Regions from separate parts of the Pseudomonas sp. S2_H10 genome, predicted to be linked through region 4. Evidence: predicted binding sites of a transcription regulator. Region 4 holds the regulator's gene; each other region holds the start of a gene.

Region 1 (7,182 bases), 780 kb from region 4:
ACATCGCAGTTTTGAACTGGCCGACATTCCGATGGTGTTCAAGCCACAGACTGATTTGCTCATTCTCAACTACATCGCCAACCACATCATTGAAAGCGGTTCGGTCAACAAAGACTTCGTCAGCAAGCACACCAAATTCGCCAAAGGCACCGATGACATCGGCTACGGTTTGCGTGCCGATAATCCGCTGGAGATGAAGGCCAAGAATGCCGACAAGGCGAACACCTGGACCGACATCGACTTCGAGCAATTTGCCGCTTTCGTCAAACCCTACACCCTCGAGCGCACCGCGAAGGAAACCGGGGTGCCGGCCGAGCGCCTCAAGGCATTGGCCGAACTGTATGCCGACCCCAAGCGCAAGGTGGTTTCGTTCTGGACCATGGGCTTCAACCAGCATACCCGGGGTGTGTGGGCCAATAACCTGATCTACAACATTCACCTGCTGACCGGGAAAATCAGCGAACCGGGCAACAGTCCTTTCTCGCTGACGGGCCAACCTTCGGCCTGCGGGACGGCGCGTGAGGTGGGCACGTTCTCCCATCGCTTGCCTGCCGACCTGGTGGTTACCAACCCGGCGCACCGCGCCACCGCGGAAAAAATCTGGAAGCTCCCGGCGGGCACCATCAAGGAAAAGGTCGGGTTCCATGCCGTGCAGCAGAGTCGCATGCTCAAGGATGGCGTGCTCAATGTGTATTGGACCATGGCCAGCAACAACATGCAGGCAGGGCCCAACATCATGCAGGAAGTGCTGCCGGGGTGGCGCAACCCCGAGAACTTCGTGGTGGTGTCGGATGTGTATCCCACCGTCTCGGCACAGGCGGCGGATCTGATTTTGCCCACGGCCATGTGGGTCGAGAAAGAAGGTGCTTACGGCAACGCGGAGCGGCGTACGCAATTCTGGCATCAACTGGTTTCGGCGCCGGGTGACGCCAAGTCGGACCTCTGGCAATTGGTCGAGTTTTCCAAGCGCTTTAAAACCGACGAGGTGTGGTCGCAGGAGCTGTTGGACGGTTCACCGCAATACAAGGGCAAGACCCTGTATGAGGTGCTGTTCAAGAATGGCCAGGTCGATCAGTTCCCGGTTGAGCAAATGGCGGCAGGCTATCAGAACGACGAAGCCCGGGATTTCGGTTTCTACCTGCAAAAAGGCCTGTTCGAAGAATATGCCCAGTTCGGCCGTGGACATGGTCATGACCTTGCACCCTTTGATCGTTATCACTCCGAGCGCGGGTTGCGCTGGCCTGTCGTCGAAGGCAAGGAAACGCTTTGGCGCTTCCGTGAGGGTTACGACCCCTATGTCGAGAAGGGCAGCGGCGTGCAGTTCTACGGCTACCCCGACAAGAAGGCGATCATCTTCGCGCTGCCCTACGAGCCACCCGCGGAAGCCCCGGACGCGGACTTCCCGTTCTGGTTGAGCACCGGTCGGGTGCTTGAGCATTGGCACACCGGGACCATGACCCAGCGTGTCGAAGAACTCTATAAAGCGGTCCCCGACGCGCTGGTCTACATGCACCCGGCCGATGCCAAGGCCTTGAATGCCCGGCGTGGCAGCGAAGTGAAACTGATCAGTCGGCGCGGCGAAATGCGTGCGCGCATTGAAACCCGAGGGCGCAACAAGCCGCCCCAAGGTCTGGTGTTCGTGCCGTTTTTCGATGCCAACAGGTTGATCAACAAAGTCACGCTCGATGCGACGGACCCCATCTCCAAGCAAACCGATTACAAGAAATGCGCGATCAGGATTGAGTTGATCAAGACGGCATAAGGAGAGCTTTCATGAATTATCGTTCGCTGCCCCTGATTGCCGCTCTGCTGGTGTGGTTGCCCGCAGCGTTTGCGGCAGACCCCGGTTACCCACTGGATGCGCCGGCGCCGGACGGGCGGCGAGTCGGCGGGACCCTGACCCAGGAGCTGCCGGCGCCGCCCATCGCGGAAGACGAGAACAAGGACCTCAAGCGTGAGCGCAATTACCCCGAGCAACCGCCCACCATTCCCCACAGCATTCGCGGCTATGCCATCGACAAGAACAGCAACAAGTGCCTGTCCTGCCACAGTCGCGCCAACAGTGCGCGTACCCAGGCGCCGATGATCAGCATCACGCACTACATGGACCGTGACGGCCAGGCATTGGCGGCGGTGTCGCCGCGCCGATACTTCTGCAACCAGTGTCACGTGCCGCAAAAGGATGTGAAGCCACTGGTGAACAACAGCTTCAAGAACATCGACCAGGTCTTGCAAGACGAAATCAACCATCAGCCGAAACCTTGAGGAGAGGCCATGAAATCTTTGCTTGCCTTGCTCAAGGATTATTGGGGTGTGCTGCGTCGGCCCAGCGTGCATTACAGCCTGGGCTTCCTGACCCTTGGCGGGTTTATCGCCGGGGTGATTTTCTGGGGTGGGTTCAACACCGCGCTGGAAGCGACCAACACCGAGAAGTTCTGCACGTCCTGCCATGAAATGCGCGACAACGTTTTTGTCGAGTTGCAGGAAACCATTCACTACACCAACCGCTCGGGCGTGCGCGCCACGTGCCCGGACTGCCACGTCCCCCACGAGTGGACGCACAAGATCGCCCGCAAGATGCAGGCTTCCAAGGAAGTCTGGGGCAAGCTGTTCGGCACCATCAGTACCCGGGACAAGTTTCTGGGCATGCGCCGGGAGCTGGCCGAACACGAGTGGGCACGGCTCAAGGCCAACGATTCCCGGGAGTGTCGCAACTGCCACAACTTCGAGTTCATGGACTTCACACGCCAGGGCAAACGCGCCGCCAACATGCACTCCACGTCATTGGCCAGTGGCCAGGCAACCTGTATCGACTGCCATAAGGGCATTGCCCACAAACTGCCCGACATGAGCGGTGTGAAAGGCTGGTAGCCGGCTTTTCACGGCGTTGCCGCCAAACGGCATATCCGCGCCGGTTTTTCGTCTTCGATACCTTGTTCGATTCCCCTCCGATTAGCCTCGAACCCCGTGTTTCAAGGGGGTTCGAGCCTCTGCGCGCAAGTTGGTCTGCAAATTGCTACAACCTGCGCAACACAGCAGTGGGCGGCAAACGTCCGGCAGGCAGAGGAAAGAGTGTGGACAAGTACCTTTATGTGGCTATGACCGGCGCCAGCCAGAATGCACTGGCGCAAAAGGCGCATGCCAACAACCTCGCGAACATCTCCACCAACGGCTTCCAGAAAGACCTGGAGCAGGCCCGTTCGATGCCGGTGTTCGGTGACAGCTTTCCGGCGCGTGCGTTTGCCATGGCCGAACGCCCGGCCACCGATTTCTCCCCTGGCTCGCTGGTGGAAACCGGCCGTGACCTCGACGTTGCCGTGCAAGGCAACGGCTGGATTGCCGTACAGAATCCCGATGGCGGTGAAAGCTACGTGCGCACCGGCAGCCTGAACGTCGACGCCCTTGGCGTGTTGCGCGCCGGCAACGGCATGCCGGTCATGGGCAATGGCGGGCCGATTGCCGTGCCGCCCGAGCAGCAGATCGAAGTCGGCGAGGACGGCACCATCAGCATCCGCGCGATGGGCGAAGGTCCCCGGGTGATGGCTGAAGTCGACCGCATCAAGCTGGTCAACCCGGACTTCAAGAACATGACCAAGGGCCTGGACGGCTCGATCCACACCAAGGACGGCCAGCCTGCGCAGGCAGACGCCGACGTCAAGCTGGTGTCGGGGTTCCTCGAGTCGAGCAACGTCAATGCCGTGGAAGAGATGACCTCGGTGCTGGCCTTGTCCAAGCAGTTCGAGCTGCATATCAAGATGATGAACACCGCCAAAGACGATGACCAGGCCATGGCTCGGGTCTTGCAGATCAGCTAATTACCAGAACGTCGCGCCGTAAAACAGGCGCACGAGGAGAATCGAATGCTTCCGGCTCTATGGGTTGCCAAAACAGGTCTGTCCGCCCAGGACACCAACCTGACCACCATTTCCAACAACCTGGCGAACGTGTCGACCACGGGTTTCAAACGTGACCGCGCCGAGTTCCAGGATCTGCTCTATCAGATCAAGCGTCAGCCTGGCGCCCAGTCGACCCAGGACAGCGAACTGCCGTCGGGCCTGCAACTGGGTACCGGTGTGCGCATCGTCGGCACCCAGAAAAACTTCACCGCCGGCAGCCTGCAAACCACCGAGCAGCCGCTGGACATGGCCATCGACGGTCGTGGTTTCTTCCAGATCCTGCAACCGGACGGCACCACCTCCTATACCCGTGACGGTACCTTCCACCTGGACTCCAACGGGCAGATCGTCAACGCCAGCGGCTTTGCCCTGGAGCCGGCCATTGTCATTCCGAACGATGCGCAGACCTTCACGGTCGGCCGCGACGGCACCGTGTCCATCACCGTTGCCGGCAACCCGGCTGCCCAGGTGATCGGCAACCTGCAAACCGCCGACTTCATCAACCCGGCCGGCCTGCAGGCCGTGGGCAACAACCTGTTCCTGGAAACCGCCGCCAGCGGCGCGCCGCAAGTCGGCACCCCGGGCCTGGCCGGTTTCGGTACCACGCTGCAGAACACCCTGGAAACATCGAACGTCAGCACCGTTGAAGAGATGGTCAACATGATCACCACCCAACGCGCCTACGAGATGAACTCCAAGGTGATCTCCACCGCCGACCAGATGCTCTCGTTCGTAACGCAGAATCTGTAATCAAGTCTATGAGGCGGCCATGAGGTCGCCTGCAACACCGTGAGGTAGGGTCATGAATCGCTTCGTCTCTGTTCTGGCATTGAGTGGGATTACCGTGCTCGCAGGCTGCGTGCCTGTGTCGCCCAAGCCCAATGACCCTTACTACGCCCCGGTGTTGCCGCGCACGCCGTTGCCGGCGGCGGCGAACAATGGCTCGATCTATCAGGCCGGTTTCGAGCAGAACCTGTACAGCGACCGCAAGGCGTACCGGGTGGGCGACATCATCACCATTACGCTGAACGAAAAAACCCAGGCCAGCAAAAATGCCAACTCGCAGATCGGCAAGAACAGCAAGACCGACATTGGCCTGAGCTCGTTCTTTGGCGGTGGCTTGAGCACCAACGATCCGATCGGCAGCGGCGACCTGAGCCTCGATGTCGGCTACAGCGGTGACCGTGCGACCAAGGGTGACAGCAAGGCGGCGCAGGGCAACACCCTGACCGGCTCGATCACCGTGACCGTCGCCGATGTATTGCCCAACGGCATCATCGCGGTGCGCGGCGAGAAGTGGATGACCCTCAACACCGGCGATGAGCTGGTGCGGATTGCCGGGCTGGTTCGCGCCGATGACATCGCCACCGACAACACCGTGTCGTCGACCCGGGTCGCCGATGCGCGCATCACCTACTCGGGCACCGGTTCGTTTGCCGATGCGAGTCAGCCAGGCTGGTTCGACCGTTTCTTCCTCAGCCCGCTGTTCCCTTTCTAGGTGGTCAGTTTGAATCTTAAACACCTCATGGTGGCCGCCTTGATGTTGTCTGCAGCCTTCAGCGCTCAAGCCGAGCGCCTGAAGGACATCGCCAGCATTTCCGGTGTGCGTTCCAACCAATTGATCGGTTACGGCCTGGTGGTCGGGCTTAACGGCACCGGCGACCAGACGACGCAAACCCCGTTCACCCTGCAGACCTTCAACAACATGCTCTCGCAGTTCGGCATCAAGGTGCCGCCGGGTTCGGGCAACGTGCAGTTGAAGAACGTCGCGGCGGTGTCGATCAGTGCCGATCTGCCGGCGTTCGCCAAGCCGGGGCAGCAGGTCGACATCACCGTTTCGTCCATCGGCAACTCCAAGAGTCTGCGTGGCGGCACCTTGCTGCTGACGCCGCTCAAGGGTATCGACGGCAACGTCTATGCGGTGGCCCAGGGCAACCTCGTGGTCGGTGGTTTCGATGCCGAAGGTCGCGACGGCTCGAAGATCACCGTCAACGTTCCGTCGGCCGGGCGCATCCCCGGTGGTGCCTCGGTGGAACGTGCGGTACCGAGCGGTTTCAACCAGGGCAACAGCCTGACGCTGAACCTCAATCGTTCCGACTTCACCACGGCCAAGCGCATCGTCGACAAGATCAACGACATGCTCGGCCCTGGCGTGGCCCAGGCCATCGACGGCGGTTCGGTTCGCGTCACCGCGCCGCTCGATCCGAGCCAGCGCGTCGACTACCTGTCGATCCTCGAAAACCTCGAGATCGACCCGGGCCAGGCGGTGGCGAAAGTCATCATCAATTCCCGTACCGGCACCATCGTGATCGGCCAGAACGTCAAGGTGTCTCCGGCGGCCGTGACCCACGGCAGCCTGACCGTGACCATCACCGAAGACCCGATCGTCAGTCAGCCAGGCCCTCTGTCCAACGGCACGACGGCGGTGGTGCCGCGTTCGAAGGTCAATGCCCAGCAGGAAGCCAAGCCGATGTTCAAGTTCGGCCCGGGTACCACCCTCGACGAGATCGTGCGGGCGGTGAACCAGGTCGGCGCGGCACCGGGTGACTTGATGGCGATCCTCGAAGCGCTGAAACAGGCCGGCGCGCTGCAAGCCGACCTGATCGTGATCTGAGGACGGCCATCGTGGATATGCGCAAGAGCGGTCTGGTCAGCAGCAGTGATTCAGGTTCCTACTCGGACCTCAATCGTCTGAATCAGCTCAAGGTCGGCGACAAGAACAGCGACGGCAACATGCGCAAGGTCGCGCAGGAGTTCGAATCGCTGTTCCTCGGCGAGATGCTCAAGTCGATGCGTTCGGCCACTGAAGCGCTGGGCCAGGACAATCCGATGAACACCCCGGCGGCCAAGCAGTACCAGGAAATGTACGACCAGCAACTGGCCGTTTCCATGTCTCGCGAAGGCGGTGGTATCGGTCTGGCGGACGTGTTGATGCGCCAGATGTCGAAGAACAAACCGCTGGCGCCGGGCGAGGCTGCCGCTGCGTCCCTGGCCAAGCAAGAGGCCGCGAAAGCCGCCGTGCAAACGCCGGTGGCGGCAGGCACGGTGGCAATCAACGGGCCGCTGTCGCGGGTCAATGGCCAGCGTCCGTTGTGGGCGTCGCGCTCGGTCCATGCGCCGCAAGAGGCGGGCGAGGGCGGTCATCGCAATGACATGGCGCTGATCAATCAGCGTCGCCTGGCATTGCCGCCGAAGCTGGCCGACCGGCTGCTGGCCGGGCTGGTGCCTTCGGCGACGACCGTGGCTACGACAGTCAACAAAACTCAATTGCCAGAGCGCACAACGA
Region 2 (7,182 bases), 1.1 Mb from region 4:
AGGCCGCCACCGATCACCACGGCGTGGCGGTGGGTTTTCGCGGTGTCGATCATGGCCTGGGTGTCGGCGATGTCGCGGTAGCCGATCACGCCTTCAAGGGTGTTGCCCGGAATGGGCAGGATGAAGGGCGTAGAGCCTGTGGCGATCAGCAGGCGATCGTATTCGGCTTCGCTGCCGTCTTCGGCAATGACCCGGCGCTTGACCCGGTCGATTTCCACGACTTTGCGGTTGAGCAGCAGTTTGATGTTGTTGTCCAGGTACCAGTCCAGATCGTTGAGCACGATCTCTTCGAAGGTCTGTTCACCCGCCAGCACCGGCGACAACAGGATGCGGTTGTAGTTGGTGTGCGGTTCGGCACCGAAGACCGTGATGTCGTACAGCTCCGAGCTCAGTTTGAGCAGCTCTTCCAGGGTCCGGACCCCAGCCATGCCGTTGCCGATCATCACCAGTTTTAGTTTTTTCATCAGGTTCTCCGGGGAGCTCAGGCCTGCCTCATCAGGGTTCAGGCCATGCTCGAGAAATTTTGCGCAAACAAAAAAAGGCGTCCCGCTAGTTGCCTAGCGAGGACGCCTTTGTCCTGGTCCCGTTCTCTCGGGAAGTGCAGCCTTCGTCGTTGAAGCCTGCGCTTTATGTCTGTTGAAAGAGGTAATGCAGTGGTTATGCCAACTTGCGCGAGGGCCCGTGTTTAATGGCTTTCTTTGCGTCGGCAAGGGCAGAACCCAGAGCAAATGCACCGATTCAAAGCGCGTTGCCCGCTAATGGAGCGCCACCACCAGCAACGCCAGGTTGGCCAGCAGCGATATCAGCGCCAATGTCCGCCAGACTTTCAGCGGCTCGCGCTCCAGCAACGGTTTGGGGCGCACGTTCAAGCTGCGCCGTTCACCCTGTTCGATCAGCAGCAGCCATTCTTCCGCCGTTTCGAAACGCTGCTCGGGGGCTGCCGCCACGGCACGCTCCAGGTGATGGGCGATCCAGTCCGGCAGGTCGGGCCGGTAGCGGCTGGCGCTGACCGGGAGGCCAAATCGGGGGCGCTGGAACGCTTCGATTTCGCCATAGGGATAGTGCCCGGTGAGCAGGAAGTACAAGGTCACTCCGACGGCGTAAAGGTCCTGCCGTGGCGTCGGCACATCGCCCCGAAAGGCTTCTGGGGCGATGTAACTGGGTGTCCCTGGCAGGGCCCAGGGCAGATCCTGCGAAAGACCGGGGCAGTAGGCGAGGCCGAAATCCAGCAGGCGCAATTCACCGTCGTCCCCCAGCAACAGGTTTTCCGGTTTGATGTCGCGATGCAGGATCTGCCGTCGATGCAACAGGCCGACCGCTCGCAGCAAGCGCTCGGCGATGTCTTGCCACTGGGGCAGCGGCAGCGGTCCACTCTGTTCATGTCGCCGGGCCAGCGTAGTGCCCGAATATTCACGCATCACGTAGTACAAATGCTGACGCTGACTGGCGGCATGCACTTCAGGAAAATGGCGGCCGGCCACGCGTTTGAGGAACCATTCTTCCGACAGTAATGCTTGCCCGGCCTGGGGGTCGTCGTGCAGGCGTCCCGGCAGGGTTTTCAACAGCCAGGCGCGTTGCTGATGGTCGCGAACACGGTAAAGCAGTGATTGCTGGCTCTGGGCGACGATCCCTTCGACCTGCCAGCCTTCGAACGCCTGACCCGGTTTCAGGGCTGGCGGCAGTGGCCATTGCTGCAAGTGCATCAACGCATCGCCAATGCTCGCCTCACCGAGGGCGTCAACCCGTACCAGCAAGGCACTGGCGTTGTCCTGACTGCCCGCCAGGTGCGCGGCATTGACCAGGGTTTGCGCGGCGCTGTGCAAGTCCGGTTGATCGCGCAGGATCGCGGCAATCGCGGTATCGCCCAGCACCGCCCAGACGCCGTCGCTGAGCAGGACGAAGCTTTCATCGAGGCGTAGCTCGCCGTCGAGAAAGTCCAGCACCAGGTGTTGATCGAGCCCCAGCGCCCGTTTCAGCACATGCTGCATGCCCGGCTGATCCCAGACGTGATCTTCGCTGATTCGCTGCAATCGATCGGCGTGCCAGCGGTACACCCGGCAATCGCCGACATGCGCCAGGGTAAACCGCCGGCCGCGCAGGACCAGCGCACTGAGGGTGGTCAGCAGCGGTTGTCCGCCGCCATTGGCCTGCAACCAGCGATTTTGCGCCAGCAACAGGCGATCGAGCGCCTGCGCCGCGCTCCAGGTTTCCGGCGTGGCGTAGTAGTCCAGCGCGAGCGCCTGCAGCGTCGAACGGGCCGCCAGGCCGCCATCGGCGCACTGGCTGACACCGTCGGCGATGGCGAACAGATAACCTTTGCTCGCCGCCAGCACCGGGGCCGGTGTGACCAGGCGCAGGGCGTCCTGGTTTTCCTCGCGAGGACCGATGGCGCTGGCTTCGGCGAAACTCAGTTGCAGGCTCATCGAGACGTCAGACCCGCGCAGCCGTTACGGCGGCCGAACCCCAGGTGGTTCTCCAGCGCCGTTTCACGCCGTGCAGACCAAACCAGGCAAGAACGCCGAGGCTGGCGAACAACCACAGCGCCAGCTGATAGCTGCCGGTGCTTTGCTTGATCGCACCCATGCCGGCCGCGAGGGCAAACCCACCGATGCCACCGGCCATGCCGATCAGGCCGGTCATTACGCCGATTTCCCGGCGAAAACGCTGCGGCACCAACTGGAATACCGCGCCATTGCCTGCACCGAGACCGAGCATGGTGCAGACGAAAAGTGCGAGGGCGGCGTAGGAATTCGGCAGGTTGAAACCGACCGCGGTAATGCAGATCGCCGCGACCGTGTACATCGCCAGCAAGGTGCGAATCCCGCCGAACCGGTCAGCCAGCGCACCGCCCAGGGGGCGCATCAGGCTGCCGCCAAACACGCAGGCGGCGGTGTAGTAGCCGGCAGTCACCGGGCTCAGGCCGTACTGGTCGTTGAAATAACCGGGCAGGGCGCTGGCCAGGCCGATGAAACCGCCGAAGGTGACGCTGTAGAAAAACATGAACCACCAGCTGTCACGATCGCCAAGGGCCTTGAAATAGTCGGCCATGGATTTGGCTTTGGGCCGCTCGGGGGCGTTTTTGGCCAGCCAGGCGAAGACGATCAAGGTCAGGATCAACGGAATCAGGGCGAAGCCGAACACGTTGCTCCAGCCAAACGCCGCCGCCAGCACCGGGGCGATCAGGGCGGCGAGTACCGTTCCCGAATTCCCCGCGCCGGCGATGCCCATGGCCTTGCCTTGATGCTGCGGCGGATACCACTGCGAGGCCAGGGGCAGGGCGACGGCAAAGGAAGCGCCGGCCATGCCGAGGAACAGCCCCAGCAGCAAGGCTTGCTCGTAGCTGTGGATGCCGAGTTTCCAGGCGCCGAACAGCGCGCAAATGACGATGACCTGGCCGATCAGGCCGGCGGTTTTTGGTGACAGGCGATCAGCCAGCATCCCCATGGCGAAACGCAAGACCGCCCCGGCCAGAATGGGCGTGGCCACTACCATCCCGCGTTGCTGTGTCGTCAGGTGCAGGTCGGCGGCGATCTGTACCGCCAAGGGTCCGAGCAGATACCAGACCATGAAGCTCAGGTCGAAATAGAGGAACGCTGCGAACAAAGTGGGGGTATGGCCGGATTTCCAGAAGCTTGAATTCATCGCGCACCTCAGCTGTGAAGAGTCTCGGAAGGAGTCATGAGCTTGCAGGTGGGGCGCCGCTACGGCCGCACCACCGGCCCCGTGCTGTGGGGCCAAAACGAAAAAACGCCGCCACCCGATTCGCCAAGGGCAAATGAGATGAGCGACGTCTTTGTCGTAGGTGGGGCAACCGCCGTTGGTTACCTGTGGCGATTACTTAGCGAGATCTGTGCCAACAACCGAGACCGAGTCGTGGCCCATCGCGGGCAAGCCCGCTCCCACAGGGATAGTTGGTGTCCACAAAACCTGTGGGAGCGGGCTTGCCCGCGATGGGGCCCTGACAGGCGATGCGATGTGTCAGCCGAGCAACTCGCTCATGGCAATGATCTGCTCCGCCACCTGAATCAGCTTCTGCTGTCGGCTCATCGCCTGGCGGCGCATCAGGGTGTAGGCATCTTCCTCGTTGCAGTCCTTCATTTTCATCAGCAGCCCCTTGGCCAGTTCGATGCGCTTGCGCTCGGCCAGTTGCTGGTCGCGGGCGTGCAGTTGGGCACGCAAGGCCTGGTCGCTTTCGAAGCGCGCCATGGCCACATCGAGAATCGGCTGCAGGCGCTGTGCGTGAATGCCTTCGACGATGTAGGCACTGACCCCGGACTTGATCGCCTGGCGCATTACAACGGGGTCGTGTTCGTCGGTGAACATCACGATCGGTCGTGGTTGGTCGCGAGTCACCAGCACCACTTGTTCCATGACATCGCGACCCGGTGACTCGGTATCGATCAGGATCACGTCCGGACGCACCGTTTCGACGCGTTCGGGCAGGTCGATGGTCAGGCCGGACTCGTCGATCACCTCGAATCCGGCCTCGGTCAGGGCGGCCTTCAGGCGTCCGACTTTTTTCGCGGTGTCGTTGATCAGCAGGATACGCAGCATGTTCGTGGTCTCCTGTCAGCGGCTGGCGGATCGATGGGCGCTGTCGCTCATCGCGTGCAGTTTGAAACCGCGGGCATAACCGGCGGGGTCCGAGCCGTCCCAGATCTTGCCGTCGATCAACTGGCTGCTGCGCATCTCCCCGGCGGGCGACACGACGCCGACGGCACTGGCGGCCTGACGGTAGAGGTCCAGTTGCTGGACCTGCCGGGCCACCGCGAGATAGTCCGGGTCCTCGCGCAACAGACCCCAGCGGCGGAACTGGGTCATGAACCACATGCCGTCGGACAGGTACGGCAGGTTGACCTCGCCATTGCCGTGCAAACGCAGGGCGTGCGGGTCTTGCCAGCAGTGGCCGAGTCCGTCGGCATATTCGCCCAGCAGGCGCGGTGCGATGCAGTCCAGCGGCGCGTCCAGATACTGCGCGGCACTGAGCAATTGTGCGGTACTGCGGCGATTCTCGGTGCTTGCCTCGATGAAGCGGCTGGCCTCCAGAACCGCCATCACCAGTGCCCGGGCGGTATTGGGGTATTGCTCGACGAACGCGCGGGTGCAGCCGAGGACCTTTTCCGGGTGGTCGGGCCAGATGTTCTGGGTGGTGGCCAGGGTAAAGCCGAGATCCTGCTGCACGGCGCTGGCGGACCAGGGTTCGCCGACGCAAAAGCCGTCGATTCGTCCGGCCCGCAGGTGCGCGACCATTTGCGGCGGCGGCACCACCACGCTGTCGACATCCAGTAGAGGGTGAATGCCCTGGCTGGCCAGCCAGTAATACAGCCACATGGCGTGGGTGCCCGTAGGAAAAGTCTGAGCGAAGGTGAGTTTTGGGCGAGTTTGGTGCACGTGCCGATCCAATGCTTCAGGACTGGTCACACCCTGCGTCTGCAAGCCGCGGGACAGATTGATGCTCTGACCGTTCTGATTCAGGCCCATCAACACCGCCATGTCGGTCGCGGCCACGCCACCGATGCCCAGGTGAACGGCGTAGATCAGGCCATAGAGGCTATGGGCGGCATCGAGTTCGCCGCTGACCAGCTTGTCCCGCAGGTTGGCCCAGGACGCCTGGCGCTTGAGGTTCAGCGTCAGGCCATAGGGTTGGGCGAAGCCCTGGGTGGCGGCGACCACGACCGAGGCGCAGTCGCTCAAGGCCATGAAACCGAGGTTGATTTCGGTTTTTTCCGGGGCATCGCTGCCATTGACCCAGGCCAGAGGGCCGGCTGACGGTTCGTTCATCGTGCGTTCACCTTGCAAAAAAAACGTCGTCCCGGGGCCAAGCACGAGCAGGCCCGGGACGACGCCATTGTCTTTGCACACATTCCGTCATTGGCATGGGTGCTGGTGCCTGGAGTGGTGCAAGGCATATGCCATCAACTGTTGTTTTGATCGCATGCCTCGCTTGCCACCCCGTTGCCCGGCTATAATCGCCGGCTCAATTCGCCGCCAATCGAGTCAATTCCGCCCATGTACACCCTGGCCCGTCAGCTGTTGTTCAAACTCTCCCCGGAAACCTCCCACGATCTGTCCCTGGACCTGATCGGCGCAGGTGGACGTCTTGGGCTCAACGGCTTGCTGTGCAAGGCCCCGGCGAAGGTGCCGGTGAATGTCATGGGCCTGGACTTCCCGAACCCGGTGGGTCTGGCCGCCGGCCTGGACAAGAACGGCGCGGCCATCGATGGTTTTGCCCAACTGGGTTTCGGTTTTGTCGAAATCGGCACCATCACCCCGCGTCCGCAGCCGGGCAACCCGAAGCCACGCCTGTTCCGCTTGCCGGAAGCCGAGGCGATCATCAATCGCATGGGCTTCAACAACCTCGGCGTCGATCACCTGCTGGCCCGCGTGGCGGCGGCCAAGTACAAGGGCGTGCTGGGCATCAACATCGGCAAGAACTTCGATACGCCGGTCGAGCGTGCCGTGGATGACTACCTGATCTGCCTGGACAAGGTTTACGCCCACGCCAGCTACGTGACGGTCAACGTCAGTTCGCCGAACACGCCGGGCCTGCGTAGCCTGCAATTCGGCGACTCGCTCAAGCAGTTGCTGGCCGACCTGGCCGAGCGCCGTGCGGAACTGGCCTTGCGTCATGGCAAGCATGTGCCGCTGGCGATCAAGATCGCACCGGACATGAGCGACGAAGAAACCGCCCAGGTCGCGCAAGCGCTGATCGAAACCGGAATGGATGCGGTCATTGCCACCAACACCACCCTGAGCCGCATCGGCGTCGAAGGCATGGAGCATGGTGACGAGGCGGGTGGCTTGTCCGGTGCACCGGTTCGCGACAAGAGCACCCACACTGTGTCAGTACTGGCATCTGAGCTGGGTGGTCGCCTGCCGATCATCGCTGCCGGCGGCATCACTGAAGGCAAGCACGCGGCGGAGAAAATCACCGCGGGCGCGAGCCTGGTGCAGATCTACTCGGGCTTCATCTACAAAGGCCCGGCGCTGATTCGTGAGTCGGTAGACGCCATCGCGGCCCTGCGCTGAAGACTGCTTGGGGGCTTTTTGTGGCGAGGGGGCTTGCCCCCGTTCGGCTGCGAAGCAGTCGTGTTTTTCCTGGCATACCGAGTTGTTTGGTTTTGGGGCCGCTTCGCAGCCCAACGGGGGCAAGCCCCCTCGCCACAAAGGTTTGCCGCTGAT
Region 3 (7,182 bases), 1.2 Mb from region 4:
CTGCAGCCGAATCCACGGCTGGTTGTTCCAGTGCAGCAGGCTCAACGACATTTCCGGCCAATTGAGCAGGCTTAGTTGTGGGCGTTCGGTTGTGGTGGGGTGTTGGGCGTCTCGCAGGGCGGGGATGACTTCGTGGGTGAGCCATTCGCGCAGAGCTCGGTACTCGGGGCAGTAGTGGTAGACCAGTAATGCGTAGACGCCGGATTCGCTGATCAGCAGGGAGTTTTCGATGTGACCGTGGATGAGGGTTTCGGCTGTTTGGTATTGGTCGGGATCGAGTTTTCGGAGTTGGCGGTCGTTGAGGTAGATGCGTAGAAGTCGCCCTAGGTCGCTGGCGCTGAACCAGGGTTGGTTTTGTATCAGGAGGGCGTGGAGGTGGAGTTTGTGGCGGGTGAAGACGTGAGGGATTAGATAGTTTTCGTCCATCGAGCAGTACCCAAATTCGCATGAAGGAAGCTGCCGCTGATCGTCGCCAAACGAAAAGGGTGGCAGCCGTGCGCGGGTTGGCGAACCGGTGCATGCGAAAAACCGGCAGACCCGAAGGTCTCCCACGCCCAGCCGCCATAATTCGAGAAGGGAATAATGCCCAGTATCGAACGTGGTTGCGGTGCGTCACATGCTGTCCGGGTCGCCAAACCCGGTGCTGAATATTCAGCCGAGATGAGCTTAGGAACCGGGGCTTAGCGACGCAATCGGACGGCGGATGAGAACTTTGTAGGACGTTGCTTGGATTGTTGCGGGCTGAAGGTCAAAAGATCGCAGCCTGCGGCAGCTCCTACGGGAAAAGCTGAAGGTCGTGCCGACCTTCAATCGCGGGCAAGCCCGCTCCCACAGGGATTGGGGGTTACTCGGCGGGTGGATTCAGCTTCGCTTCCAACTCTGCCACCTTCGCCTCAAGGCTCTCCAGCCTTGCCCGCGTGCGCGCCAGCACAACCATCTGGCTATCGAACTCTTCCCGACTCACCAGATCCAGTTTGCTGAAGCCGCTTTGCAGCAACATTTTGAACTGGCTTTCGATTTCGGCTTTTGGCAGAGGGGTGTCGCCACTGAAGAGGCGGGAGGCGGTGCCGGTCAGGGCGTCGAGGAAGTCTTTTGGCGCGAGCATGGGCAATGTCCTGGAAACAATGGCGGGCAGTGTACCACGCAGTGTCTATAGTCATTTTCGCAGGCGGGAGGTGCACGCTTTTCGCGCATGGAGACGGACGGTGTCGCACCGTTGTTGTGCGTAACGTGCAGGGTGTTGTTGCGATGTCTCCACCATCATCCGGTAAACACTTGAAAACAGTCAGTTTTGTGGACATGGCAAGCTTTCTGCTTAGATGCAGGTGACCCATGCACTGATGCAGTCGCTGTGACGAATGCAGTGCGCCAGGCGGAACGCGGGGAGTGTTTCGCAGGAGCGGTTAGCTGGCGTCGGACGGGCAGGTAAGGCCGACGATGCGTTACAAAGCCAGGCACTGCGCTTAGACTTGAGACGGGTTTGTTTTCCTGGGGCAAGTCCACCAATTCGGGAGAGAGTTTTCATGAAGCTAGTCACTGCCATCATCAAGCCGTTCAAGCTGGACGACGTACGCGAGTCGCTGTCCGAGATCGGCGTGCAGGGCATTACCGTCACTGAAGTCAAAGGCTTTGGCCGGCAGAAGGGTCACACCGAGCTGTATCGCGGCGCGGAGTACGTGGTCGATTTCCTGCCCAAGGTGAAGATCGACGTCGCCATCGACGACAAGGATCTGGACCGGGTAATCGAGGCCATCACCAAGGCTGCCAACACCGGCAAGATCGGTGACGGCAAGATCTTCGTGGTCAATCTGGAACAGGCGATTCGCATCCGTACCGGCGAAACCGATACCGACGCAATCTAAGCCGCCACAAACCCAACGCCCCAGGAGAAAACAATATGACTCTGCGTAAATTCGCAGGGCTAGGAGCCCTGTTGTCTATCGTAATGCCCAGCCTTGCTTTGGCGGCAGACGAAGTGGCGGCTCCAGTCCTCAACTCCGGCGACACCGCCTGGATGTTGACCTCGACAGCCTTGGTGCTGTTCATGACCATTCCCGGCCTCGCGCTGTTCTACGGCGGCATGGTTCGGTCGAAAAACATTCTTTCCGTGATGATGCAGTGCTTCGCCATTACCGGTCTGATCAGCGTCCTGTGGGTCATCTATGGCTACAGCATCGCGTTCGACACCACGGGCATGGAGCAGGGCGTCGTCAACTTCAACTCGTTCTTCGGCGGCATGGGCAAGGCGTTCCTCGCCGGCATCACGCCAGCCAGCCTGACCGGTCCTGCGGCGCTGTTCCCTGAGGCAGTGTTCGTCACCTTCCAGATGACCTTCGCCATCATTACCCCGGCGTTGATCGTCGGCGCCTTCGCCGAGCGGATGAAGTTCTCCGCGATGCTGGTCTTCATGGGCATCTGGTTCACCCTGGTTTATGCACCGATTGCACACATGGTCTGGTCGGGTAACGGCGGCCTGATGTGGGATTGGGGCGTGCTCGATTTCGCTGGCGGCACCGTGGTGCACATCAACGCCGGTGTGGCCGGTCTGGTTGCCTGCCTGGTACTGGGCAAGCGCAAAGGCTTTCCGACCACGCCGATGGCCCCGCATAACCTTGGTTATACCCTGATGGGCGCGGCCATGCTGTGGGTCGGCTGGTTCGGCTTCAACGCCGGTTCCGCCGCTGCGGCCAACGGCACCGCCGGCATGGCGATGCTGGTAACGCAAATCGCTACCGCCGCTGCGGCACTGGGCTGGATGTTTGCCGAGTGGGTCACCCACGGCAAACCAAGCGCACTGGGCATCGCATCGGGTGTGGTTGCAGGTCTGGTCGCCATCACTCCGGCGGCCGGCACCGTAGGCCCGATGGGCGCTCTGGTGATCGGTCTGGCGGCTGGCGTGGTGTGCTTCTTCTGCGCCACCACCCTGAAACGCAAGCTCGGCTATGACGACTCCCTGGATGCCTTCGGCGTGCACGGTATCGGCGGTATCCTCGGCGCGATCCTGACCGGTGTGTTCGCCGCGCCGTCCCTGGGTGGCTTCGGCACCGTGACCGACATCGGCGCACAGGTATGGATTCAGTGCAAAGGCGTCGGCTTCACGGTGATCTACACCGCGATCGCTACGTACATCATCCTCAAGGTGCTGGATATGGTCATGGGGCTGCGCATCAACGAAGAAGAAGAAGCGGTCGGCATCGATCTGGCGCTTCACAACGAACGCGGCTACAACTTGTAAGCACGCGCATAAAAAACTGCCCGGCTTGCCGGGCATTTTTTTGTCTGAAATTTGTCATTGAAGGCTGAGCTGAAAGGTTTTTTCCTACAGGTTTTACGATGTTTACGTCGGGTGTTTTTGTGCCGTCGAAGGCTTACAGGATTGAAGGAATATTAGGGCCTTTGTTTTTTCCCAGAGCGCGCTAGAATGCGCCCCGAACGTGCGGAGAACTGTATGTGGCAACAGACTCTGATTACCTTGCGGGCGAGGCCCCGGGGCTTTCATCTGGTAACGGACGAGTTACTCGCCGGCCTGCCTGAACTCAAGGCGTGTCGGGTCGGTCTGTTGCATTTGTGGCTGCAGCATACCTCGGCGTCGTTGACCATCAACGAGAACGCCGATCCGGCGGTACGTCGCGACTTCGAACGGTTTTTCAATCGTCTGATCCCACAAGGAACAGACGGCTATGAGCATAACGACGAAGGCCTGGACGACCTCCCGGCGCACTTCAAGGCCAGCGTGCTTGGCTGTCAGCTCAGTTTGCCGATTGCGGCAGGCCGGCTGGCGTTGGGGACCTGGCAAGGCGTTTATCTGGGCGAGCACCGTGATCATGGCGGTGCCCGTAAAGTCCTCGCCACCGTGCACGGTGAAGAGGCATAGCCGCTGGTCAGCAGCGGCTGTTGATTTTTTTCCCGCAGCCTTCGACAGAGGGCAAAGCTGGGCTATAACTAATCTGCTTTTCGCAAGTCATGAGGTAGAACATGAGCGACGATGATCTGGAAAACGACGACCTCGAAGTAGGCGACGACGACGAAACCGAAGAAGGTCTGGAAGCAGCGGCGGAAGACGTCGCTGAAGACGACGGCGGTGATGCGCCGGTTCCGACCGCCAAAGGCAAGGCCAAGGCAGCGGTATCGGTCGATGAGCTGCCGAGTGTCGAAGCCAAGAACAAGGAGCGCGACGCTCTCGCGCGGGCCATGGAGGAGTTTTTGGCGAAGGGTGGCAAGGTGCAGGAAGTGGAGGCCAATGTGGTCGCCGATCCTCCCAAGAAGCCTGACAACAAGTATGGCAGCCGGCCTATCTGAGCCTGTTGCCCGCTTGCTGAAAAAGCCCGCCGTCGCTGCGGGCTTTTTCATGCCTGAAACAAAACCCTCAGGCCTGACGTAATCTCTGTAGGAGCCGGCTTGCTGGCGATGGCGACAAGTCAGCCAACATTATTGTTGAATGATAAAACGCATTCGCCAGCAAGCCGGCTCCTACAGATTCGATGTTGCGCCGCTATTCCACCGCGCCAACAACGCCGGCAACTCGGTCAGGCTGCGGATCTCGGCATCCGGCAAGCGCTCCGCTTCCCAGGTCTTGCCCGCCGGGTTGAACCAGATTGCACGCAGCCCCGCCTGCTGTGCCCCGGCAATGTCGTCGCCCGGATGATCGCCGATGTGCACCGCGGTTTCGGCGGTTGCACCACCCCGTTGCAACGCCTCATGAAACAGTCGTGCATCGGGTTTGGCGATGCCGATGTCTTCGGCGCACAACGCAAACTTGAAGTAATCCGCCAGCCCCAGCCGCCGCACGTCAGCGTTGCCGTTGGTGACCACGCCTAGGGCGTAGTGGTTGGCCAGCGCTTCCAAAGTCGGTTGCACCTCCGGGAAGATTTCCAGCTGATGTCGGGCATGCAGAAACACTTCGAAGCTCTGGTCGGCCAGGTCTGACGCTTGTGCGTGGGGGTAACCGGCTTCTTCCAGGGCCTGGAACAACACGCGCCGGCGCAGGGCGCTGATGCGGTGCTTGAGGTTCGGCTCGATGCTCAGGATGCGTTCGCGGATGGCCCACAAATGTTCTACCGGCACAGCCCCCAGATTGGGCGCGTGCTCGGTCAGCCATGCACGCAAAACGGCTTCGGCGCTGACGATGACGGGGGCGGTGTCCCACAGGGTGTCGTCGAGGTCGAAGGTGATCAACTGAATGCTCATGAATCGTCGCCTTTCATGCGTTTGGCCCGTGGGTGGGCGCTGTCATAGACCGTGGCCAGGTGCTGGAAGTCCAGGTGGGTGTAGATCTGCGTGGTCTTGATGTCCGAGTGCCCGAGCAGTTCCTGCACCGCGCGCAGATCCTGGGAGGATTCCAGCAAATGGCTGGCAAAGGAGTGCCGCAGCATGTGCGGGTGGAGGTTTTGCCCCAGTTCGCGCTCGCCGGCAGCCTTGACCCGCACCTGGATCGCTCGCGGTCCGAGACGTCGACCCTGTTGGCTGACAAACACTGCATCGTCCGCCGGGTTAGCCATGGCTCGAAGTGGCAGCCACTGCTCCAGCGCCTCGCGGGCTTTTTTTCCTACCGGCAGCACGCGGGTCTTGCTGCCTTTGCCGAGCACCTGGACCATGCCGTCGGCGAGGTCGAGCTGATCGAGATTGAGCCCCGTCAGCTCCGATAGCCGCAGTCCGGAGGAGTAGAACAATTCCAGAATCGCCTGGTCCCGACGTGCCAGAAAATCATCTTCAACGCCGCCCTCAAGCAGTTGCAGGGCACGGTCGGTGTCCAGGGTTTTCGGCAGGCGACGTTCACCTTTCGGCGGCGCCAGGCCATTGGCCGGATCGTGGTCGCACAGGCCTTCGCGGTTCAGGTAGTGATAAAGCCCGCGAACGGCGGACAGCAATCGCGCCAGACTGCGCGATGACTGACCCTGGGCATGCAGGCGGGCAATCAGGCTGCGCAGGCGCTGGATGTCCAGCGCCGCCCAGCTGCCGATGTTCTGTTTGACGCACCAGCCCAGTACTTTATCGAGGTCGCGGCGGTAGGCCGACAGCGTGTGCGGCGACACCTGTCGCTCACTGCGCAGGTGTTCGCAGTAAGCGTCCAGTTGCCGTTCCATGTTCAGCGTACCGAGCGCAGGGAGTTGTTGACCCGTGGCAGCACGCGGCCCATGACTTCGGCGATGTAGCTCAGGAACAGGGTGCCCACCGAGCTTTTGTAGTGCTGCGGGTCGCGGCTGGCGATGGCCAGGATGCCGTGAATGCCCTGATGGCTGATGGCAACGACTGCGGTGGAGCCGATCTGCTTGCGCTGCTCTTCGCCGAACAGGAAGTCCAGTTCATGCTCACGCAGGCTGCCGCTGACGCTTTTGTCTTCCGAGAGCAAGCCGCCGATGGCCACCTGTGCCTCGGCGTGAGTGGCCCAGCGGCCGACCGGCATGGCGTTGTCACCCAGCAGGATAAGGCTGACGAAGGGTACCTGGAACTCCTGGCGCAGGCTGTCTTCGACGCACATCACCACGTCTTCCAGGCTGGCGGCATCCATCAGCGCCAGGATCAGGCGACGGGTCTTTTCGAACAGCCGATCGTTGTCCCGGGCCACGTCCATCAAGTGAGAAAGACGGTGGCGCAACTCGATGTTGCGGTCGCGCAGGATGGTCATCTGACGCTCCACCAGCGACACGGTGTCGCCGCGCCGATGGGGAATGCGCAGGGACGGCAGCAGTTCTTCGTGCTCGACGAAAAAGTCCGGGTGAGCCTCCAGGTACGCGGCAACAGCCGCCGCCTCCAGGCTTTCGGACGGTGATTCGTCAGCTTGTCGTGCGGGTACCTGAGGCTTGTCGGTCATGGGTTTCGCTCACTCAAAGACGCACTTGTCCTTCGTATACACGCACTGCCGGGCCGGTCATCATCACCGGGTGGCCAGGGCCTGCCCATTCGATGGACAGGCGCCCGCCAGGCAGGTCGATCAATAGGGGCGAATCCATCCACCCCTGGCTGATCGCGGCCACTGCGGCGGCACAGGCGCCGGTTCCGCAAGCCTGGGTTTCCCCGGCTCCACGCTCCCAGACGCGCAATTGCGCGCGGCTCCGGTCGATGACCTGGAGAAAGCCGACATTGACCCGTGCCGGGAAGCGCGGGTGATGTTCGATTTTCGGTCCCAGTTCATGCACCGGCGCATTGTTGATGTCGCTGACCCGCAGCACGGCATGGGGGTTG
Region 4 (7,182 bases):
CCGGAAAAACTGCGCGTGGCGGTGATCAATCAGGGCGGCGGCCACGCCAACCATTCGTTGTTCTGGGAAGTCATGGCGCCCGGCGGCGGAGGTAAACCCGAAGGCGCGCTGGCCAAGGCTATCGACGAGCAATTGGGCGGGCTCGACAGTTTCAGGGATGCCTTCACCAAAGCTGCGTTGACCCGCTTCGGCAGTGGCTGGGCCTGGCTGAGCGTGACCCCGCAAAAAAAACTGGTGGTGGAAAGCAGCGGTAACCAGGACAGCCCGCTAATGAACGGCAATAGGCCGATCCTGGGCCTCGACGTCTGGGAGCATGCCTATTACCTGCGCTATCAGAACCGCCGTCCTGAGTACATCGGCGCGTTCTACAACGTGATCAATTGGCCGCAAGTCGCTGCGCGCTATCAAGCCGCACTGGCTTAGGTCTTCTACAAAAACAATCCAAGGCTGGACTATGGGCACTGAAACACTGGCGATCGGAAGTGGACGGATGTTTCGTTACGCGTTCGGATCGTTGTTACTGCTGGCGGGTATGAGCCTTTTGGTTGCCCATGGATTGGCCTGGCTCGACCTTGAACCGAAGTTGCTGCGTGCATTGCAGGGCGGTGCGATCTGCGCCCTGGGCACCGCGCTGGGTGCCGTGCCTGTGTTGGTGATTCGGCGGATGCCGCAGATGCTCAGCGACACTTTGCTTGGTTTTGGCGCTGGCGTGATGCTCGCGGCAACGGCATTTTCGTTGATCGTTCCGGGCATCGCTGCCGCCGAAGGGCTTGGCTTGTCACCCTGGGCGTCCAGTGGGCTGATCAGCTTCGGCATCATGCTCGGCGCGTTCGGGCTGTTCCTCGTGGACCGGAAAGTCTCCGGTGCCAGCCCGCAAATGCTGGTCGGCACCCTGGAGCGACCGGTCATTCCTCCGCGCATCTGGCTGTTTGTGTTTGCGATCATTGCCCACAACATTCCCGAAGGCATGGCGGTTGGTGTTTCTGCCGGCGGCGGCATGCCGGATGCCGACAGCCTGGCGATGGGCATTGCCTTGCAGGATGTGCCGGAAGGGTTGGTCATCGCGTTGGTTTTGGCCGGGGCGGGGATGTCTCGGGTCAAGGCGTTCCTGATAGGTGCCGCCTCAGGCTTGGTCGAACCGGTGTTCGCGCTGTTGTGCGCCTGGCTGGTGAGCCTGGCCGAGCTGTTGTTGCCTTTGGGGTTGGCGTTGGCGGCGGGGGCCATGTTGCTGGTGGTGACCCACGAAGTCATTCCCGAGTCGCGCCGCAATGGTCATGACAAGCTTGCCAGCCTTGGACTGCTGATGGGATTTTGCCTGATGATGGTGATGGATACGGCTTTGGCCTGATTTGTGGAGAGGGGGCTTGCCCCCTTACTACCAAGCCCTGGCCTTTACTCGCCTTCGTCGAAGAAGTTGTTGATCAACGCCACCAGCGCAGCCAGCGCTTCCTGTTCCTGCTCGCCTTCCGTGCTCAAGTGGATCGTGGTGCCTTTGCCGGCGGCCAGCATCATCATCGCCATGATGCTTTTGCCATCGACCATTGATTCTGGTGTGCGACCGGCCCGGATCTGGCACGGGAACTGACCTGCCACCCCAACGAATTTTGCAGAAGCGCGGGCGTGCAGGCCCAGTTTATTGATGATTTCGATTTCCAGAGCAGGCATCGCGATGTGAATCCTTTAGCTGAGGTCGCGGTGGCGAACCTGGACGTTCTTCAGGGTTTTTTGCAGCGCCTGCCCCAGACGCTCAGTCAGGTAGACGGAGCGGTGATGTCCGCCCGTGCAGCCAATGGCAATGGTGACGTAGGCGCGGTTGCTGGCGGCAAAACGAGGCAGCCACTTTAGCAGGTATGTGGAAATGTCCTGGAACATCTCTTCGACATCCGGCTGTGCCGCCAGGTAATCGGCAACCGGCTGATCGAGCCCGGACTGCTCGCGCAATTCCGGCTTCCAGTAAGGGTTGGGCAGGCAGCGCACATCGAACACCAGGTCGGCGTCCACCGGCATGCCACGCTTGAATCCGAACGACTCCACCAGGAAGGCAGTGCCGGGTTCCGGTTGATTCAGCAGGCGCAGCTTGATGGTGTCGCGCAGTTGGTACAGGTTCAGGCTGGTGGTGTTGATCTTGAGGTCGGCGAGGTCGGCAATCGGCCCGAGCAGCACGCTCTCGACATTGATGGCTTCGGCCAGCGAGCGGTTGGCGTTGCTCAGGGGATGGCGCCGGCGGGTTTCCGAGAAGCGCTTGAGCAGGGTTTCTTCGTCGGCGTCCAGATACAGGACATCGCACTGGATGTGGCGGCTGCGGACTTCTTCGAGCAGGTCGGGGAAGCGTGACAGATGGCTGGGCAGGTTGCGGGCGTCAATGGAGACGGCGACCAGCGGCTGCATCAGCTCGGTGTGAATCAACGCTCGTTCGGCCAGTTCCGGCAGCAGGCCGGCAGGCAGATTGTCGATGCAGTAGTAGCCGTTGTCCTCAAGTACGTTGAGGGCGGTACTTTTACCTGAGCCGGAACGGCCACTGACGATGATCAAGCGCATGATTACTGACCGTTTTGCTCGTCCAGGACAACCTGATACAGGGCTTCATTGCTTGCGGCATTACGCAGTTTTTCGCGAACTTCCTTGCGGTCGAGCATGCTGGCGATCTGTCGCAGCAGCTCCAGGTGCGCATCGGTGGCGGCTTCCGGGACCAGCAGTACGAACAGCAGGTCAACCGGCGCGCCGTCGATGGCGTCAAAATCTATTGGGGCGTCCAGGTGCATCAATGCACTGATGGGCGACACACAGCCCTTGAGACGGCAATGTGGAATCGCAATGCCGTTGCCAAAACCGGTGGAACCGAGTTTTTCACGGGCGATCAGCGCCTCGAAGACATCTTGCATCTCCAGGGCCGGCACTTCGCGGGCGATCAGATTGGCAATTTGTTCGAGGGCTTTCTTTTTACTGCCGCCCGGCACGTTCACCAGGGAACGGCCGGGGGTCAGGATACTTTCAAGTCGGATCATGGGTAGGGAGTGTTAACGACCGGTTGCGCCCTGGAGGAGGCTCTGGGTCTTTTCCTTATGCTTTTTGAGTTGTTTATCCAGCTTGTCGGTGAGTGCGTCGATCGCCGCATACATATCAGTATGCTCCGCGTTGGCGACCACTTCATTCCCGGGAATATGCAGCGTGGCTTCGATTTTCTGCTTCAACTTTTCGACGGTCATCGTGACCTGCACATTAGTGATCTTGTCGAAATGTCGCTCCAATCGTTCGAGTTTTTCGCCGATGTAGGAGCGAAGAGGTTCGGTCACTTCCAGTTGGTGTCCACTGATGTTGACTTGCATACAGCTTCTCCTTCGTTGCCAGTGCATAAAGCGGCAGATCAGATGATCTACCACTGGAACGCTGTGGCGTGGCCCTACATCAACCGCTTGCGTTCGCTCGAAGGCGCGATCCCGAGGGATTCGCGGTACTTGGCGACGGTGCGGCGAGCCACCTGAATGCCTTGTGCCTCCAGTAAACCAGCGATCTTGCTGTCACTCAACGGCTTTTTCTGATTTTCCGCGGCAACCAGTTTTTTGATGATCGCCCGGATGGCCGTGGACGAGCATTCGCCGCCCTCTGAGGTGCTTACATGACTTGAAAAAAAGTATTTCAGTTCATAAATGCCCCGGGGGGTGTGCATGAACTTCTGGGTGGTCACCCGTGAAATCGTCGACTCATGCATGCCGACCGCTTCGGCGATGTCATGCAGGACCAGCGGCTTCATGGCTTCGTCGCCATATTCGAGGAAACCGCGCTGATGCTCGACGATCTGGGTGGCAACCTTCATCAGGGTTTCATTGCGGCTTTGCAGGCTCTTGATGAACCAGCGAGCCTCCTGCAGCTGATTGCGCATGAAAGTGTTGTCGGCGCTGGTGTCGGCGCGGCGCACGAAACCGGCGTACTGGGCATTGACCCGCAGCCGTGGCACCGACTCCTGATTGAGCTCCACCAGCCAGCGTTCGTTGTCCTTGCGCACGATCACGTCGGGAACGACGTACTCGGCTTCGGTCGACTCGATCTGCGAGCCCGGGCGCGGATTGAGGCTCTGGACCAGTTCGATGATTTGGCGCAGCTCGTCTTCCTTGAGCTTCATGCGGCGCATCAACTGGCTGTAGTCGCGGCTGCCCAGCAAGTCGATGTAGTCGCTGACCAGGCGCTTGGCCTCGGCCAGCCAAGGGGTCTTGGCGGGTAGCTGGCGCAATTGCAGCAGCAGGCATTCGCCCAGGTTGCGGGCGCCGATGCCGGCGGGCTCGAATTGCTGGATGCGGTGCAGGACGGCTTCGATTTCGTCCAGCTCGATGTCCAGTTCCGGGTCGAAGGCTTCGAGGATTTCCTCGAGGGTTTCGTCCAGGTAGCCCTGATTGTTGATGCAGTCGATCAGGGTCACGGCGATCAGCCGATCGGTATCGGACATCGGCGCCAGGTTCAGTTGCCACAGCAAGTGGCTTTGCAGGCTTTCACCGGCCGAGGTGCGGGTGGTGAAGTCCCACTCGTCATCGTCGTTGCTGGGCAGGCTGCTGGCGCTGGTCTGGTAAACGTCTTCCCATGCGGTGTCGACAGGGAGTTCGTTGGGGATGCGCTCGTTCCAGTCACCCTCTTCAAGGTTGTCAACCGTCGGTGCGCTTTCCTGGTAGGAAGGTTCCTGGATATCGGTGTTGGGTTTTTGTTCGGCGTTGTCGGCCAAGGGGTCGGAATTGTCGAAGTCGTCGCCTTCTTCCTGGCGTTCGAGCATCGGATTGGACTCCAGGGCCTCCTGGATTTCCTGTTGCAGGTCCAGGGTCGACAATTGGAGCAGGCGGATGGCCTGTTGCAGCTGCGGTGTCATCGTCAGCTGCTGGCCCATTCTCAAGACTAGCGATGGTTTCATGGCAGGGGCTTAACACCTTATTCGCCGGCGCACATGCGCCATCCACTACAGGGCGCCGGGGCGCCAAACATAAGCAAATTATATGCCTGAAACTGAAGGTTTTGCCTAGAGCGCAGTAACAATAAAAAACGATAAAAATATGTTGCTGAATTGCCCTTGTCGGGGGCTGTTCACGCCGGGTTGCATGAAGCACTGGTGAATCCGCAGGTCATGTGCCCGGGCGGCTGCCAGGGCACGGCTCGGCGCTTACAGGCGGAACTCGTGACCCAGGTACACTTCCTTCACCAGATCGTTGGCCAGGATGGTCTCTGCGTCGCCTTCGGCGATCAGTTGACCGTCATTGACGATGTAGGCGGTTTCACAGATATCCAGGGTTTCACGAACGTTGTGGTCCGTGATCAGCACGCCAATGCCTTTGGCCTTGAGGTGGTGAATGATCTGCTTGATGTCGCCGACCGAAATCGGGTCCACGCCGGCGAAGGGTTCGTCGAGGAGGATGAATTTCGGATTGGTGGCCAGGGCACGGGCGATTTCCACGCGGCGGCGCTCGCCGCCGGACAGGCTCATGCCGAGGTTGTCGCGGATGTGGCTGATGTGGAATTCCTGCAGCAGGCTTTCCAGTTCCTTGCGCCGACCGGCCTTGTCGAGTTCCTTGCGGGTCTCGAGGATGGCCATGATGTTGTCGGCCACCGACAGTTTGCGAAAGATCGATGCTTCTTGCGGCAGGTAGCCGATACCGGCCTTTGCGCGGCCGTGCATCGGCTGGTGGCTGACGTCCAGGTCATCGATCAGGACGCGGCCCTGGTCGGCCTGCACCAGGCCTACGATCATGTAGAAGCAGGTGGTCTTGCCGGCGCCGTTCGGGCCAAGCAGGCCGACGATCTGACCGCTGTCGATGGACAGGCTGACATCACGCACGACCTGGCGGCTCTTGTAGCTCTTGGCCAGATGCTGAGCTTTCAGAGTTGCCATTACTGGGCCTTTTTCTCGTCGGTTTTCTTCTTCGGCTGGATCACCATGTCGATTCGCGGACGCGACTCGGTCACCTTGCTACCGGTGGCGCGACCGGCGCTGGCCAGCTTCTTCTCGGTGTCGTAGACGATTTTCTCGCCCTGGGTGGTGTTGTTGTCCTTGTCGATGACCTTGGCCTTGTCGATCAGCACGACGCGATTCTGCGTTGCGTGGTACTGGATGGTCACGCCCCAGCCCTGGACGGGTTTGGTGTCGCCCGCCGTTTGCAACTGCTCGAAGTAGGCCAGGTTGCCCACCGAGGTCACCACGTCGATGTCGCCATTCGGGGCACGGGTCATGGTCACCTTGTTGCCGGTAACCTTCATCGAACCTTGGGTGATGATCACGTCACCGGTATAGGTGGCAATACCTTGCTTGTCGTCCAGTTGGGCATCGTCGGCCTGAATGCGGATTGGCTGCTGTTGGTCTTCCGGCAGAGCCCAGGCGCTCACGCTTCCCAGTGCTGCGCCCAGACTGAGCAAAATCGGGAGGGTTTTAACGAGCCTCATACTGTCCTCTTACGTTCGATAGCAGGTGTATCCTGCTTTCTTTCAAATACGCTTTCATTCCCTTGCCAGTCGATACACCGCCAGCGCCGTCGATTCTAACGTCTTGCTCGGTCTGCGCATATTGCTGCTGCGGGAACACCGTCATGCGGGTGCTGGTGATCAGGGTCTTGCGGTTTTTCTCGTCGAAGCGCGTGATGCGCACGTCGTCGATCAACTCGACCTGCGTGCCATCGGGGTTGACCTCGCCGCGCAGGCTCTGGACGTGCCACGGGAATTCAGTGCCGCGGAATACGTTCAGGTCGGGGTTGGTCAGCAATGTCACTTCGGTCGCTTTCAGGTGCTCGACCTTGTCGGACACCAGATCATATTGCAGCTTGCCGTCCGGCAGGTACTGCACGCTGTGGGCGTTGATGGCGTAATAGTCGACCATGTTTTCATCGACCGGCGTTACCGGCTTGTCGAGGAAGCGTTCCGGGCTGATGTTCCAGTAGCCAACCGCGGCGAATATCGCCGCGATGCAACTGTAGATCAGGGTGTTGCGAAATTTTTTGCTCAGCATATCGGGCTCACAGGTACGCCGCATTGGCCGCATCGAGGCGATCCTGGGCGCGCAGGATCAATTCGCAGAATTCGCGCGCGGCACCTTCGCCGCCACGGGCAAGGGTGATGCCGTGAGCGTGTTCGCGCACGAAGCCGGCGGCATTGGCCACCGCCATGCCCAGGCCGACGCGGCGAATCACCGGCAGGTCCGGCAGGTCGTCGCCCAGG

Evidence for each region. Region 4 encodes sigma-54, which starts transcription at its own class of promoters, with help from an activator protein. Its sites were predicted from a motif close to ANTGGCATNNANNTTGCTNT; they were not measured.
Region 1: AB4O16_RS24440 (flagellar basal body rod protein FlgF) is a predicted target of sigma-54. The motif match lies at 3,001-3,020, and genes of this name have one in related genera.
Region 2: AB4O16_RS25880 (CmpA/NrtA family ABC transporter substrate-binding protein) is a predicted target of sigma-54. The motif match lies at 5,898-5,917, and genes of this name have one in related genera.
Region 3: glnK (P-II family nitrogen regulator) is a predicted target of sigma-54. The motif match lies at 1,299-1,318, and genes of this name have one in related genera.

The regions. Positions count from the first base shown of each region.
Region 1 is NZ_CP162754.1:5,428,969-5,436,150, forward strand. Features, by position in the region: gene napA (nitrate reductase catalytic subunit NapA) at 1-1,762, shown strand, start outside; gene AB4O16_RS24430 (nitrate reductase cytochrome c-type subunit) at 1,774-2,265, shown strand; gene AB4O16_RS24435 (cytochrome c3 family protein) at 2,275-2,871, shown strand; gene AB4O16_RS24440 (flagellar basal body rod protein FlgF) at 3,075-3,815, shown strand; gene flgG (flagellar basal-body rod protein FlgG) at 3,861-4,646, shown strand; gene flgH (flagellar basal body L-ring protein FlgH) at 4,699-5,394, shown strand; gene AB4O16_RS24455 (flagellar basal body P-ring protein FlgI) at 5,422-6,510, shown strand; gene flgJ (flagellar assembly peptidoglycan hydrolase FlgJ) at 6,522-7,182, shown strand, end outside.
Region 2 is NZ_CP162754.1:5,726,445-5,733,626, forward strand. Features, by position in the region: gene nirB (nitrite reductase large subunit NirB) at 1-464, opposite strand, end outside; gene AB4O16_RS25865 (bifunctional protein-serine/threonine kinase/phosphatase) at 756-2,423, opposite strand; gene AB4O16_RS25870 (nitrate/nitrite transporter) at 2,431-3,642, opposite strand; gene AB4O16_RS25875 (ANTAR domain-containing response regulator) at 3,979-4,554, opposite strand; gene AB4O16_RS25880 (CmpA/NrtA family ABC transporter substrate-binding protein) at 4,570-5,781, opposite strand; gene AB4O16_RS25885 (quinone-dependent dihydroorotate dehydrogenase) at 6,010-7,029, shown strand.
Region 3 is NZ_CP162754.1:3,466,925-3,474,106, reverse strand. Features, by position in the region: gene AB4O16_RS15605 (BRO-N domain-containing protein) at 1-426, opposite strand, end outside; gene AB4O16_RS15600 (accessory factor UbiK family protein) at 845-1,105, opposite strand; gene glnK (P-II family nitrogen regulator) at 1,524-1,862, shown strand; gene AB4O16_RS15590 (ammonium transporter) at 1,898-3,235, shown strand; gene AB4O16_RS15585 (secondary thiamine-phosphate synthase enzyme YjbQ) at 3,449-3,874, shown strand; gene sutA (transcriptional regulator SutA) at 3,976-4,299, shown strand; gene AB4O16_RS15575 (HAD family hydrolase) at 4,471-5,187, opposite strand; gene xerC (tyrosine recombinase XerC) at 5,184-6,083, opposite strand; gene AB4O16_RS15565 (DUF484 family protein) at 6,086-6,811, opposite strand; gene dapF (diaminopimelate epimerase) at 6,825-7,182, opposite strand, start outside.
Region 4 is NZ_CP162754.1:4,649,566-4,656,747, forward strand. Features, by position in the region: gene AB4O16_RS20745 (superoxide dismutase) at 1-423, shown strand, start outside; gene AB4O16_RS20750 (ZIP family metal transporter) at 455-1,348, shown strand; gene AB4O16_RS20755 (HPr family phosphocarrier protein) at 1,393-1,665, opposite strand; gene rapZ (RNase adapter RapZ) at 1,681-2,538, opposite strand; gene ptsN (PTS IIA-like nitrogen regulatory protein PtsN) at 2,541-3,005, opposite strand; gene hpf (ribosome hibernation-promoting factor, HPF/YfiA family) at 3,018-3,326, opposite strand; gene AB4O16_RS20775 (RNA polymerase factor sigma-54) at 3,401-4,894, opposite strand; gene lptB (LPS export ABC transporter ATP-binding protein) at 5,141-5,866, opposite strand; gene lptA (lipopolysaccharide transport periplasmic protein LptA) at 5,866-6,414, opposite strand; gene lptC (LPS export ABC transporter periplasmic protein LptC) at 6,401-6,973, opposite strand; gene AB4O16_RS20795 (KdsC family phosphatase) at 6,981-7,182, opposite strand, start outside.